3 regions of the Planococcus massiliensis genome follow, and region 1 is predicted to be linked to each of the others. Evidence: riboswitches for the same ligand, from Rfam matches in the RefSeq annotation. Region 1 holds a riboswitch; each other region holds the start of a gene.

Region 1 (4,294 bases):
AAGGAGGACGGAAGGGTTGGTCGCTAATGCCCGAGCAATCCCGATTCGCTGCTTCTGTCCGCCGGATAGCTGATCCGGATATTTTTCCGCCTGATCCGCCAAGCCGACAAATTCAAGCAGGCTTTTCACTTGTTCTTTAATTTGGTTTTTCGGCGTTTTTGCCAAAATCAGCGGCATCGCGACATTATGGAATACCGTTTTTGAATTCAATAGATTGAAATGCTGGAAAATCATCCCGATGTCTTTTCGGGTATCGCGGATTTCTTTGCTGGTAAGGGTGGAAATGTCTTTGCCGTGGATGAGCACCCGTCCGTTTGTGGGGCGTTCCAGTAAATTGACTGTGCGGATAAGCGAACTCTTGCCCGCGCCGCTAAAGCCGATCACGCCGTATATTTCGCCGGTTTCAACAGTTAAATCGATGCCGTTCAATGCGTGGATTTCCTGTTTCCCGGAATGGTAGGTTTTTGTAACCCCCTCAAATTGAATCATTCAAATAGCCTCCTCATGCTGTTGCTGTGTAAATCGAAATCATACAAATCTGCAAAGAATAAAACAAAAAGAGCCCTCTTTTTTCCTGTCCATAAGAAAAAAGAGGGCTCCGTACTGAAACCATCTCAATTCTCATCTTCCAAATGCACATATATGCATTTGCAGGAATTAGCACAGTTTTCGCTAAAAGCGAATCCGCTGCCGAAACGTCATAGGGCCTGTCCCTCGGTTTCTCTGGATAAGAAAGTGATGTATCTATTCGATTTGTAATTCTCACTTTAGTGCGTCAACGCAGAAAAGTCAAGAAACTTTTTAAAAATAATTTAAAATTTAAAAAGCCGGCCATTAAACCGGCCCGGCTTTCTTGCGGAAGACAGAAGAAACTTTGCTTTCTGTTCCGTTTTTGATTCGTTTAATGTTTTCGATGTGTTTCCAGAAAGCCATGGCAAAAAGTCCGAAGGCTGTGAGAAGCGGCCAAATGCCGTCTGCTGGAAAATAGGCGATGGCGAACAGCATGCCATACAGGACGAGAACGCCAACGACCAAATAATCTGTTGCTAAAGCGCAAGCGACCAGCAGCAATCCGCCGGCAAGCCCCAGTTTCCAATCCAGTGCAAGCATGACGCCAATAATGGACGCAGTGCCTTTTCCGCCGTCAAAGTTCATATAGAACGGGAAGTTGTGGCCGATGACGACAGCCGCGCTCATAACAAACAGCAATGTCCAGGCCAATTCGCCAGATAAATTGAACTGATTTAATAGAATCTTTAACCCCAAGACAGCGGCGATTCCTTTGGAAATGTCGATCAAAGCGACAAGTGCGCCGAATTTCCAACCGAGAACAATTGCCGCGTTGGAAGCGCCGGAGTTTTTTACGCCTTCTTTTTTGACATTGATCCCTGAAATCAGCTGTGCGATGGAGGATCCGTGGAGTGAACCAATTAAATAACCAATTATAAGAGTGCAGGTAAACCAAAGAATCATCTCATCATCTCCTCTATAAAGTATTAAACGTTTAAAGAGAAGTGGAGGTTTCAAAATTTTTTGAATTATCCGCTTGACAAATGTAGACGATGTTTTTATACTGCTAAACAAGATGAAAAACTAAATCTGAATACTCTTATCAAGAGAGGCGGAGGGAATAGGCCCTATGATGCCCGGCAACCACCAAGCAATTGCTTGGAAAGGTGCTAAATCCTACAGATCGGCAACGGTCTGGCAGATGAGAGGAGGTATTTCCGTATATGACGGCCCTCTTCTTAACGAAGAGGGCTTTTTTCTATTCCCTCCTCGTCTTCGGTTTTCATCAATAAAAACTAGGAGGAATAAAAATGACAAATTTCAAACCCGAAACGCTTTTATTGCACGGCGGACAGGAACCCGATCCAACGACAGGCGCGAGAGGCGTAGCCATCCACAAAACCACTTCTTATGTATTCAAAAGTTCAGAGCATGCCCAAAATCTCTTCGGTTTAAAAGAAACCGGAAATATCTATTCGCGCATTATGAATCCGACGGTAGACGTTTTTGAACAGCGCGTCGCTTTGCTGGAAGGGGGGACAGCAGCTGTTGCCTTGTCTTCCGGGATGGCGGCCATTGCATTTTCTATTTTAAACGTCGCTGAGGCGGGCGATGAAATTTTGGCTGACAGCAATCTATACGGCGGTACGGTAAGCTTATTCTCCAACACACTTCCGCGCTACGGCATCAAAGTGAAATTTGCGGATGGAACAGATCCGGAAAACTTCCGTGCAGCCATCACGGATAAAACCAAAGCGATCTTCGGTGAAATTATCGGAAACCCAAGCTTGAATGTATTTGATGTGGAAAAAGTGGCGGAAATCGCCCACGAAAACCAAATTCCTTTATTGATCGACAATACGTTCGCTTCTCCGTACGGCAGCAATCCGATCGCTTTTGGTGCAGATGTCGTCATCCATTCCGCGACGAAATGGATTGGCGGCCATGGAACGACCATTGGCGGGGTTGTGGTAGACGGCGGAAAGTTCAACTGGAACAATCCGAAATTCCCGAATTACACGGAGCCGGATGAAAGCTACCATGGCATCCGCTACGGCATTGATGCAGAAGGCGCTTCATTTGCGACGAAGCTGCGTGTCCAATTGCTGCGCGATTTCGGTCCTTCACTAAGCCCGGAAAGCGCCCACGCTTTCTTGCAGGGACTTGAAACCCTGCATTTGCGAATTCCGCGCCATAATAGCAATGCACGGGTAGTTGCCGAATATCTTCAGCAGCATCCACAAGTCGAATGGGTTAATTACATCGGCTTTGAAAATCATCCATCCCATCAGCTGGCGAAAAAATATCTGAAAGACGGCTATGGTTCAATCGTGAGTTTCGGAGTCAAAGGCGGCCGTGAAGCCGGTCGCAAAGTGATTGATGGCGTCGGATTGTGGTCGCATGTAGCAAACGTCGGCGATGCGAAATCGCTGATAATCCATCCGGCATCTACTACCCACCAGCAATTGAACAAAGAAGAATTGGAGGGGGCAGGGGTCACAGAAGAATTGATCCGCTTGTCGGTCGGGCTTGAAGATCCGGAAGATTTAATCGCTGATCTGGAGCAGGCCATTAAATCGGCAGTGCTTGAAAACGTCTAGGAGGGGAAACGGATGACCAGTGTATCCATCGGCAATTTGGTTCTTGAATCTGGAGAAGTCTTGGAAAATGCAGAGCTTGCCTTTGAACGAACCGGCAACGAAGGCGGTCCTGTTGTTCTCGTTTGCCATGCGTTGACGGGAGATCAGCATGCAGTAGGGACCGCAGATCTTCCAGGCTGGTGGTCCGGATTGATCGGATCAGGAAATGCCGTGGACACCAATGTTTTCCAAGTCATCACGTTCAATGTGCTAGGGGGCTGCAACGGCTCTACCGGCCCCTTGTCCACCAATCCCAAAACAGGGAAGGCTTATCGTTCCGCTTTCCCGGCGATTACGATAAAAGACATGGTCCAAGCGGAATATCAAGCGTTGAAAGAACTCGGGATTTCACATTTGGCTGCAGTTATTGGAGGCTCGCTTGGCGGCATGAAAACCTTGGAATGGGGAAGATCCCATCCGGAATTTGTGGACATTATTTTTCCGCTTGCGGTAACCCCCTATTATAGTGCCTACGGCATCGCCTTCAATTACATCGGCATTCAAGCGATTGAAAACGATCCGCATTTTAAGAACGGCTATTATAGACAGTCATCTGATATAAAAGGCTTTGAAGTGGCGAGAATGGCCGGAATGGTGACATACCGCAGCAGCGAAATGTTCAATCAGCGCTTTGGCCGAAAACCTTTTGGGCACGTCTATGACGTAGAATCCTACTTGGGGTATCAAGGGCAGAAACTGGCGAACCGCTTTGATGCCAATAGTTATTTGACGCTCTTAAAAGCGATGAACACCCATGATATAGGCGATGGAATTCTGGATGTGGAAATTTTTGCGCTATCGTTTACGCACGATTTTCTTTATCCGAGTGAATTGATGGTTCCATGGCTGGAATCTCAGCCTCGGGCCGCTTGGGAAATCATCGAAACAAAGTTTGGACATGATGGATTTCTGGTGGAATTTGAAAAATGGAGCGGCTTTATCAGAAAAAAACTTGAATATGCAATCATGTCTAAATTATCAACCTGATTAATTTTGACAGACGAAAGACAGAGAAGCTTTTCCAGCTTCTCTGTCTTTTTTATATTTTTTTATTATTTTTGGTGATTTATTGCAGAGGAACAAAAACATTCAATAATTAAAATGAAAAAATAATTGGAAATTAAAAGAAAAAACCTTGGTATCAA
Region 2 (4,294 bases), 2.0 Mb from region 1:
ATCGGCGCTTTCGGACTCACAATTGCTGTCACTGTGGTGCCGCTTGCTATCCATGCCATCGAACACCTTATTTCCAACTTCATCTCCATGCCTGTGAAATCAGACAGCCTGACCATTTTCGAACGGACAAGCGGCTGGTTTTCTGCCATCGGGGTCTTCTTCCTGAACGTGTTCACTTATTATTTGGTCGGCTGGCTGATCGGCATCGGCTATTACCGCTTTAATTGGCTGATTGGACTCGGGTTTGTCGGGCTCGCGATTGTGGCCCTCAGCTTGAACGGATTCTTCTGGGGAGAAGCAGGCTTAAGCACCATCATCCCTTGGATTCCGTACATTTTAACTGAAACAAGCTTGCTGATGTCCGTGATCGGTTCGCTCCTTTTGATTGCCGTATTGATCATAGCTACCCGCATGCTGACAAAACGCATACCGATTAAACTGTAATAAATTAAAAACGAGTTTCCACTGGATAAATTTCATCCCGTGGAAACTCGTTTTTTTCCTATTAAAGCGCACGCTGCTGCCAGTCTTTCAGCACGGCTTGCTCTTTTTCCGGATCCATCCCCGCTTTTCGTTCAGCCGTTTCCCTTGTCATTTCCCATTCGCGGATGGCCCGAATGGTCTCAGTGAGCGGGCGGAACCTTAATCCGGCCTGTAAAGCTTTTTGGATATCCACTCCAAGAAAGCCATTCATGTACATGCTGTCTGGAATCCACAGCGGCAATTCGGACCACCCTTCCACTTTGTGGCCCAACAGAAATTGCTCATCCACCCAAACAAAATCCGCATCGTTCTCAAGAGTTGAGTTGCATTCCTCCAAAAATTTCTCCATCGTCAGTGTGGAGTCGGGGCCGGTCGCATTAAATGTGCCTGTCCGTTGTTCTTCGACCAGCCGGAGGATCCATTCTGCCAAATCCCGGACGTCGATAAACTGGATTTCCTTGTCTCGCCGTCCAGGCGCCAACACCTCACCGCCTTTTGCTACGCGGTTAACCCAGTACGTAAAACGGTCCGTGAAATCATGAGGGCCGACAATAAGTCCCGGCCGGATATTCAGGGCACCTTCCGGAAATGCACGTTCCACTTCTTGTTCACACAAAAATTTCAACTCACCGTAATGTTCATTGATGGCAACTTCCGCCTCTTTTGTTTTCAATTCTCCCAGCTTTCCGCTGAAAGCCGGCCGACTGCGTGTTCTTCATTTATCCCCGGAGATTCTAAATCGATGTAAACCGATGCGCTTGAAATGAATGTGTAATGTCCTACGGATTTTGCCAGCAGTTCCGCAGATTCCTGAACGGACCATGGAAGATAGCCGGATGTGTCAATAACGGCGTCCCATCTCCGCCCCTTCAACGCTTGTAAATCCCCGTACCGGTCGCCGATCAATTTCTCCACTTCTGGAAACAAATCCGGATTCGCTTTCCCTCTATTGAATAAGGTCACTTCATGGCCGCTGCTGAGAGCCGCCTCGGTCAGAAATCGCCCCATAAAGCGGGTGCCTCCAAGGATCAAGATATTCACGTACACTCCTCCTTCAATTTACTGAATGAAAAACGATCTGCTTTCCTGCTTCTTTTATTCTGCAAAAGCTCCAGACAATCCTCTACTGAAAATAAAATAGATGCACCTCTCCAAAACCCTGCTGCTTTCTTATATACTAAAACCAACAATAGCAAAACCCATTAAAGGAGGAATTAGCATGAGCAAGCAATTATCACCCGAACAACGCGAAGCATTTCTCAACACGTTAAAAGAGCGGTTCGAGAAAAACATCACCCGCCACGAAAATTTCGAATGGGCCAAAATCCAGGACAAACTGGAAGCGAATGAAGACAAATTATGGTCGCTCCATGAAATGGAACGGACTGACGGCGAACCGGATGTCGTGGATTATGACGCTGCAGCAGATGAATTCATTTTCTTTGATTGCTCCGCAGAAAGCCCGACTGGCCGAAGAAGCGTCTGCTATGACCCGGAAGCATTGGAATCGCGTAAGAAAAACAAGCCTGAAAACAACGCGGTCGGCATGGCGGCGGACATGGGCATTGAATTGCTGACGGAAGAGCAGTACCGAAAGCTTCAGACGCTAGGGAAATTTGATATGAAGACATCGAGCTGGGTGCAGACTCCTGCTGAAATCAGAAATCGCGGCGGCGCCCTTTTCTGTGATTTCCGCTACGGGCAAGTGTTTCTGTATCATAACGGAGCGGATTCGTATTATGCCGCTAGGGGATTCAGGGGATCGTTGAACGTTTAACAACTTCTAATAAAAAATAAGATGAGGTTTATCAGAATTTTGTGTTGACGGTAAAATATAATGATGATACAGTTGTCAACATAGTTTAATAGCAATTTGTTCTTATCATGAGAGGTGGAGGGATTGGCCCTACGAAACCTCGGCAGCGGGCTCACTTTAGAGCACTGTGCCAAATCCAACAAGCTTTGATTAGCTTGAGAGATAAGAAGAGCAGAATATCAATGTGATGTCGCATGCCTGCCTCTTCTTATAGAAGAGGCTTTTTGTTTGCCCTCATATCTGGAAAATTCTATTAACTTAAAACCAAGTAAACCAATAGAAAAGGAAGGTGCAAAGACATGAAAAACACCAAACAGCTTTTATGGCTCGTCGCAATTACAGTAATCGGTTTATTTCTAACTGCATGCAGCAGCAATGAATCTTCAAATGAAGTGAATGCTTCAACAGAAAACAAGGAACAGAACACTTGGGATCGAATTGAAGAAGCAGGCAAAATCGTTGTCGGCACAGAAGGGCTTTACTACCCGATTACCTATCACGATGAAGAAACAAAAGAATTAACAGGATATGATGTAGAACTTGCTCGTGCCTTAGGAGAAAAGCTTGGATTGGAAGTTGAATTCAAAGAAATGGAATTTGACGGATTGCTGCCAGCTCTTCGCAATGGCCAAATTGATATTGCCGCGAATGATTTTTCGATTACCGACGAACGCAAAGAGATATTTGATTTCACGATTCCAGTCAAGCATTCATATGGTTCAGCCATTGTCCGTGAAAGTGACAACTCCGGCATTGAATCAGTAGAAGATTTGAAAGGCAAAAAAGTCGGGGGGTCCGCGACCAGCAATTACTCAAAATTTGCTCAAGAACAAGGGGCTGAAGTGATTGTCTACACAGGCTCTGACACGGTGCTTCCAGAAATCGTCAGCGGCCGCGTCGATGCTACGCTAAATGACTATCTTGTCTTGTTGCGCTCACTTGAACAGTTTGATAAACCGGGATTGAAACTGGCTGAAGATGTTAGATTCTCATTCAGCAGCAGTGCTATCGTAATGCCGAAAGATAGCCCGGAGCTGAAAGGAAAACTTGACGGTGCTATTGAGGAGCTTCTTGCTGATGGCACATTGAAAGAAATTTCAACTAAATTTCTTGGTGCTGATGTAACACAGCCGCTTGAAGAAGAATAAACATTTTTTGAGGAATCCTTGGATTCCTCTTTTCTAGATACTAAGTAAAGGAGTCTTCCAATGGCCGACTTTAAATGGAAATATCTTTTTAATGTAGAAATCGCAATTGATTCTCTTCCTTTTATTCTGGAAGGAGCTTGGCAAACCATCTTGATTGCACTGGTCAGCCTAGTATTTGCTTTGATCCTCGGTTTATTTGTAGCCCTTGCCCGAATGAACCGCTTTATCGGACTGTCTCTCCCAGCCCGGCTTTTTATCTCCTTTATGCGCGGCACTCCGCTTTTGGTGATGCTGTTTATCCTGTATTTCGGCTTTCCCATGATCGGCATTGAAATGCAGCCGCTTACTGCTGCCATTATCGGCATCAGTATTCATTTTTCTGCCTATACGGCCGAAATTATCCGTTCTGCCATTTCTTCTGTATCGAAAGGACAATGGGAAGCTGCTGAGACGCTTCGAATGAGCTATTGGCAAACTATGACGCGCATCATTTTGCCGCAGGCAACGCGCATTGCTTTGCCTCCACTATCGAGCACTTTCATGGATATCATCAAAGGAACTTCGCTAGCGATGGTCATCACTGTTTCTGAAATGTTCTACCGCGCTAAAGTGGTGGTCGGGCAAACTTATGAAAGCCTAACCTTATATATTCTCGTGGCACTCATTTACTGGTCCATTTGCATCCTCGTCACCTTACTTCAAGATTATTTAGAGAAAAAAGCAAATCGCTATGTCACTGCATGATAGGAGGTTTCCAAATTGATCAAAGTTGAAAATTTAAGCAAGCAATTCAAACAGGTAGAAGTCTTGAAATCCATTTCATTGGAAATAAAAAAAGGCGAAGTTG
Region 3 (4,294 bases), 310 kb from region 1:
TCGTTCTCGTAGTCAATGACGACATAGGCATTGGCGTTTGAAAAAATCTTATAGGATTTGTGTGCAATGAATGTCCAGCCGTGCTTTAAACCATGGCTCTTGTTTCCCATCCCGTCACCCCTTTTCGTTTGTTATGGAATATGGAAACATTTTTGTCCAGCTAAAAAATCAAATTGAAATCGCAGCTGTTTTATATGCATCATCAATCAATGCAAAGATATAGGCAGAATTCATGGATTTTGCAGCTACTTCTTTGCTGATTCCTTTTGCTCCATTTTTTCGGATTTCATAATAATCGAAGATCGATTCAAAATCACCGAAAGTAATACGTCTTTCATTCTTCAGACTTACACTCGGCGTATTTGTTTTGGCATTAGCGACTATAATGTAATCAGCATTTCTTGATACAGAAAACCATTTAGGTATTCGTTTATTTTGCGGCGTTGTAGGGATTTCAAATGACCTGCTGTTTGCCTTCGTTAAAATGTACTGCCAAGTCTCACTCGGATTCATCTATGAAACCCCTCCTATGTTTCAGAATAATCTTATTATAATTGAAAACATTAGAAGATGTAAGAGCGCTTTCATTTGTCCAGATTCAAAAACAGACAGCATGGATACACTGTCTGTTGTCAAAGATTCTATTTCTTACGGCAAGATTGCAAACGAACGCACCGGAAAGCCGGAAGCTTTGTCTGCTTTCGGGACGATATTGAAAATTACGGCCCCTTTCGCCGGCAGCTGGTCGAGATTCGCGAGCAGCTCGACTTGATACGTGTCTTGGTCAAGTACATAATATTCTCCGAGTAAAGCACCGTTTTTGCGATAGTCGATGGCGGAGTCAGTGTCGAAGGTTTCATGGCCGACTGCCCGTACGCCCCGTTGTTCAAAAAGGAATTTCAATGCGTCAACGGACCAGCCGGGTGCATGGCTATTGCCTTCTTCGTCTTTATTGTCGAAGGCTTCCTTGTCCGGCCAGCGTTTGCTCCAATCCGTGCGCAGCGCGACGAACGTGTCGGCTTCGATTTTGCCGTGTTCGGCTTCGAACGCTTCAATGCCATCAACCCCTAACGTATAGTCAGGGTCTGCTTCTGCTTCTTTCGATTTGTCGATGACGACGAGTGGAAGAACGAGTTCCTTCAGCCCCAGTTCGTGAAGATAGCGGGCATCGCGGACAAAATGGATTGGTGCATCAAGATGCGTTCCGTATTGCCCGGGAAATGTAAAGCGCTGGGCAAAGAAGCCGTCGTCGTGATTGAAAAGCGTATCGAATTTTGCATCTTCAAATGCTGAGAAATGTGGCGAGTCGGGTCCGAACGCGTGAGTCAAGTCGACCCAGGTCTTCTGTTTCAGCAAATTGATGGCTTCGATCGTTTCGAGTGTTTTGATGGGCATGGTAGATTCCTCCTTGGGGTTTGTGGATAGAGGGCAACTAAAAACCCTCTTCCTGGATTAAGAAGAGGGTTTGGCAGATGAAGGTCAAAGTTCTCTTCTTATCTTCAAGCTTGAACGCTTTTGGAATTAGCACAGTACTTTGCAGTCTGTTGCTGAGGCTTCATAGGGCCAAATCCCTCCACCTCTCTTGATAAGAAAGTATATTCAATTAGTTATCCATAATCCTACAATCGGCCAAGTGAAAAGTCAATCTATTTCGAATTCTTTTTAAGCGCGAATCCATTTCCAGATTTCGCCCGGTGTTGCGTTCTTGCCGTACATGAGAATTCCGGTCTTGAAAACTTTTCCGGCAAGCTTCATGAAGACCCAGACACTGATGGCAAGAATGGCGACAGCGATGCCGATTTCCACCCATGGCCATTCTTCAAGGAGCGATAGGCGCAAGATCAAGACTCCCGGTGATGTGAACGGGATGTAGCTTCCGAGCTGTGCCCAGAATCCGCTCGGGTCGCTGAATACCGGACCGATGAACAGGAACGGACTGAACGGCAGCATCATGACAAGGCCCTGGAAGTTTCCGGCGGTCGAGATGTCGGCCATGGTGGCGCCGATGCCGACAAACAGTGCAGCATACAAGAGATAGCCGAGCACTGCAATCAACAGCAAGACGGCCAGTTCCGGCACGAGCAAGTATTCCATGATTGGCATATCAATTTTCCACAGCAGCACCGGCAGGATGATCGTGATATAGACGATCAGCTGGATAATGCCGAGGACGAAATAGCCAATGATCTTGCCTTGCATCAAATCAGCCGGCGTCAAAGACGACAAGATGATTTCGGCGATTTTGTCTTTCTTCTCCTGAGACGCGCTTTGGAAAATCGCCATACCCGTGAAGACGATCGACAGCATGACGACAGCGGCGAAAGCGCCTGGAATGATTCGTTCGAGCATCCCTTCGCTGAACAGTCCGCCTTCTTCCGCTTCAACGGAAGCGTCTTCAAAGACGATGCCCTGCGCGACCATTCCCGCTTCTTCCGGCGTCAATCCAAGCTGTTCGATCTGCATCATCTGCAGCGGACCGCTCAGCACTTGGACTTCCTCCATGAAACCGGAATCGGTCTCTTCGTTTGTATAGACCGTGACTTTGCCGTTTTCAACCGACTGTTCGTTGATAAAGACGTATGCGGCATCTTCTTCTTCTGCTTCAAGCGCCGCTTCCGCTTCCGATTCGGCGATTTGCGTTTCTTCCAGCTGCCATTCGGTTGAAGCTGCAGCGGCTTCCAATTGTTCGTAGACTCCAAGCTCGTCGTTGACGTAGACTTTCGTTGCGGCCGGTTCGTCGTCTGAACGGAACAGGTCCGGCAGCAAGAAGAAGGCCAGGAAAATGATTGGTGTCAGAAACAAGCCGATGATGAACGATTTGCTTTTCATATTGCGTTTGATTTCCCATTTGGCGACTTTCATCGTGTTACGCATGTGCTTCACCCGCTTCCTTCAAAAGATTCTTGTCAGTGGCGATGTCGATGAAGATTTCGTGCAGCGAGATGCGGTCGATCGACAGTTCTTGGATGTCTAGTTCCGCCGGCAGATTCTTCAGCCAGACGGCCGGCTGTACATTCCGTGACAGATACAGCACCGCGATTTCCCCGTTCTGTTCGACCCGCTCCACTTCCGGCAAGCCTTCGAGCAGGCTCCGGCTGTTCACGCCGTTGATCGTGCATTTGAAATTGGCGTATTCCCTTTTCACTTCGCTGAGCGTCCCGTAGATTACTTTCGTTCCACGATGGATTAAAAACAGACGGTCAGCCATTTCTTCGACCAGATTCATCTGGTGCGAAGACAAGAGAATTGCTGTGCCTCCTTCAGCGAGCGAGCGAATCTCTTCCTTGAACAGCTCCTGGCTGACCGGGTCAAGCCCTGAAAACGGCTCATCGAGGATCAGAAGCTCCGGTTCATGGAGAATCGATGCGATAAACTGCACTTTCTGGCCCATCCCTTTTGACAGTTCTTCCACGGCGACTTTGTCTTTTCCTTCAAGCCCGAACTTTTTTAAATACTCGAGTGCGCGTTCTTTTGCGCGGTTTTTCGGATAGTCTTTCAACTCTGCGAGATACAGGAGGATGTCCATGACGTTGACGTTTTTATAAAGACCGCGCTCTTCCGGCAAATAGCCGATTTTATTGCGCGGGATTTCTTTATTTTTGCTGTTGTGGAATGTGATTGACCCCGCGTCCGGGTACATGATGCCCATGATGTTGCGGATCGTCGTCGATTTGCCGGCCCCGTTCGGTCCGAGCAGCGCCATGATTTCCCCTTTTTTCACTTCAAATGAGATGTTTCGGATGATCTGTTTGTCTTTGAATGATTTGCCTAAACCTTCTACGGCGAGCATCGTCTCCATGTTCTTCATCCTTTCGGGATTGTTATTTCAGCAGCAGGCTGATGATGTCTTCCAATTCCAGTGCTTGGTCATCGAGGACCTGTATGTTTTGCGCCACGATAAACTGTTCTGTTGCGTCAGGGTTCTCGCTGATCAGCTGGCGCCCATCACGGGAAAGTTCTCCCGGCACCGCTCCATCCGGCATTTCCGTGAGCCAGTAGCGGCGGTAGCTCGCAACCAGTCGGTCTTTTTCATACAGGCCGACGCCTTGTCCGTCTTGCATGAGAAACAGGTAATCTGCGAGTTTCCGCAAATCGTCCGCCTGATGCGTCGTCAAGACGACGGCACGGTCTTCCGGCTCCATCCAATCGACCAGCAAATCCATGAACTGCTTTTTTGACGGGATGTCGAGCGATGCGGTCGGCTCGTCTAAGATCAAAATATCCGTTTTGCGCGGCAAAGCGAGTGCTAAGCTGAGCTTCTGCTGCATGCCGGGCGATAATTTGCCGAAGCGCT

What was found. Region 1 has a riboswitch for S-adenosylmethionine ahead of BN1080_RS03430 (O-acetylhomoserine aminocarboxypropyltransferase/cysteine synthase family protein). Riboswitches for the same ligand answer to the same signal wherever they lie in the genome.
Region 2: another riboswitch for S-adenosylmethionine. It lies ahead of BN1080_RS13285 (transporter substrate-binding domain-containing protein); the one in region 1 lies ahead of BN1080_RS03430 (O-acetylhomoserine aminocarboxypropyltransferase/cysteine synthase family protein).
Region 3: another riboswitch for S-adenosylmethionine. It lies ahead of BN1080_RS01835 (cyclase family protein); the one in region 1 lies ahead of BN1080_RS03430 (O-acetylhomoserine aminocarboxypropyltransferase/cysteine synthase family protein).

Annotation. Positions count from the first base shown of each region.
Region 1 is NZ_CCXS01000001.1:674,338-678,631, forward strand. Features, by position in the region: gene BN1080_RS03420 (methionine ABC transporter ATP-binding protein) at 1-489, opposite strand, end outside; SAM riboswitch class I at 619-734, opposite strand; gene BN1080_RS03425 (glycerol-3-phosphate acyltransferase) at 835-1,473, opposite strand; SAM riboswitch class I at 1,607-1,718, shown strand; gene BN1080_RS03430 (O-acetylhomoserine aminocarboxypropyltransferase/cysteine synthase family protein) at 1,821-3,110, shown strand; gene metX (homoserine O-acetyltransferase MetX) at 3,123-4,136, shown strand.
Region 2 is NZ_CCXS01000001.1:2,657,926-2,662,219, forward strand. Features, by position in the region: gene BN1080_RS13270 (hypothetical protein) at 1-444, shown strand, start outside; gene BN1080_RS17380 (NAD-dependent epimerase/dehydratase family protein) at 506-1,156, opposite strand; gene BN1080_RS17385 (NAD-dependent epimerase/dehydratase family protein) at 1,153-1,524, opposite strand; gene BN1080_RS13280 (DUF4256 domain-containing protein) at 1,703-2,260, shown strand; SAM riboswitch class I at 2,360-2,468, shown strand; gene BN1080_RS13285 (transporter substrate-binding domain-containing protein) at 2,599-3,447, shown strand; gene BN1080_RS13290 (amino acid ABC transporter permease) at 3,508-4,191, shown strand; gene BN1080_RS13295 (amino acid ABC transporter ATP-binding protein) at 4,207-4,294, shown strand, end outside.
Region 3 is NZ_CCXS01000001.1:360,603-364,896, reverse strand. Features, by position in the region: gene BN1080_RS01845 (hypothetical protein) at 1-110, opposite strand, end outside; gene BN1080_RS01840 (hypothetical protein) at 169-513, opposite strand; gene BN1080_RS01835 (cyclase family protein) at 649-1,395, opposite strand; SAM riboswitch class I at 1,491-1,592, opposite strand; gene BN1080_RS01830 (ABC transporter permease) at 1,663-2,874, opposite strand; gene BN1080_RS01825 (ABC transporter ATP-binding protein) at 2,867-3,799, opposite strand; gene BN1080_RS01820 (ABC transporter ATP-binding protein) at 3,822-4,294, opposite strand, start outside.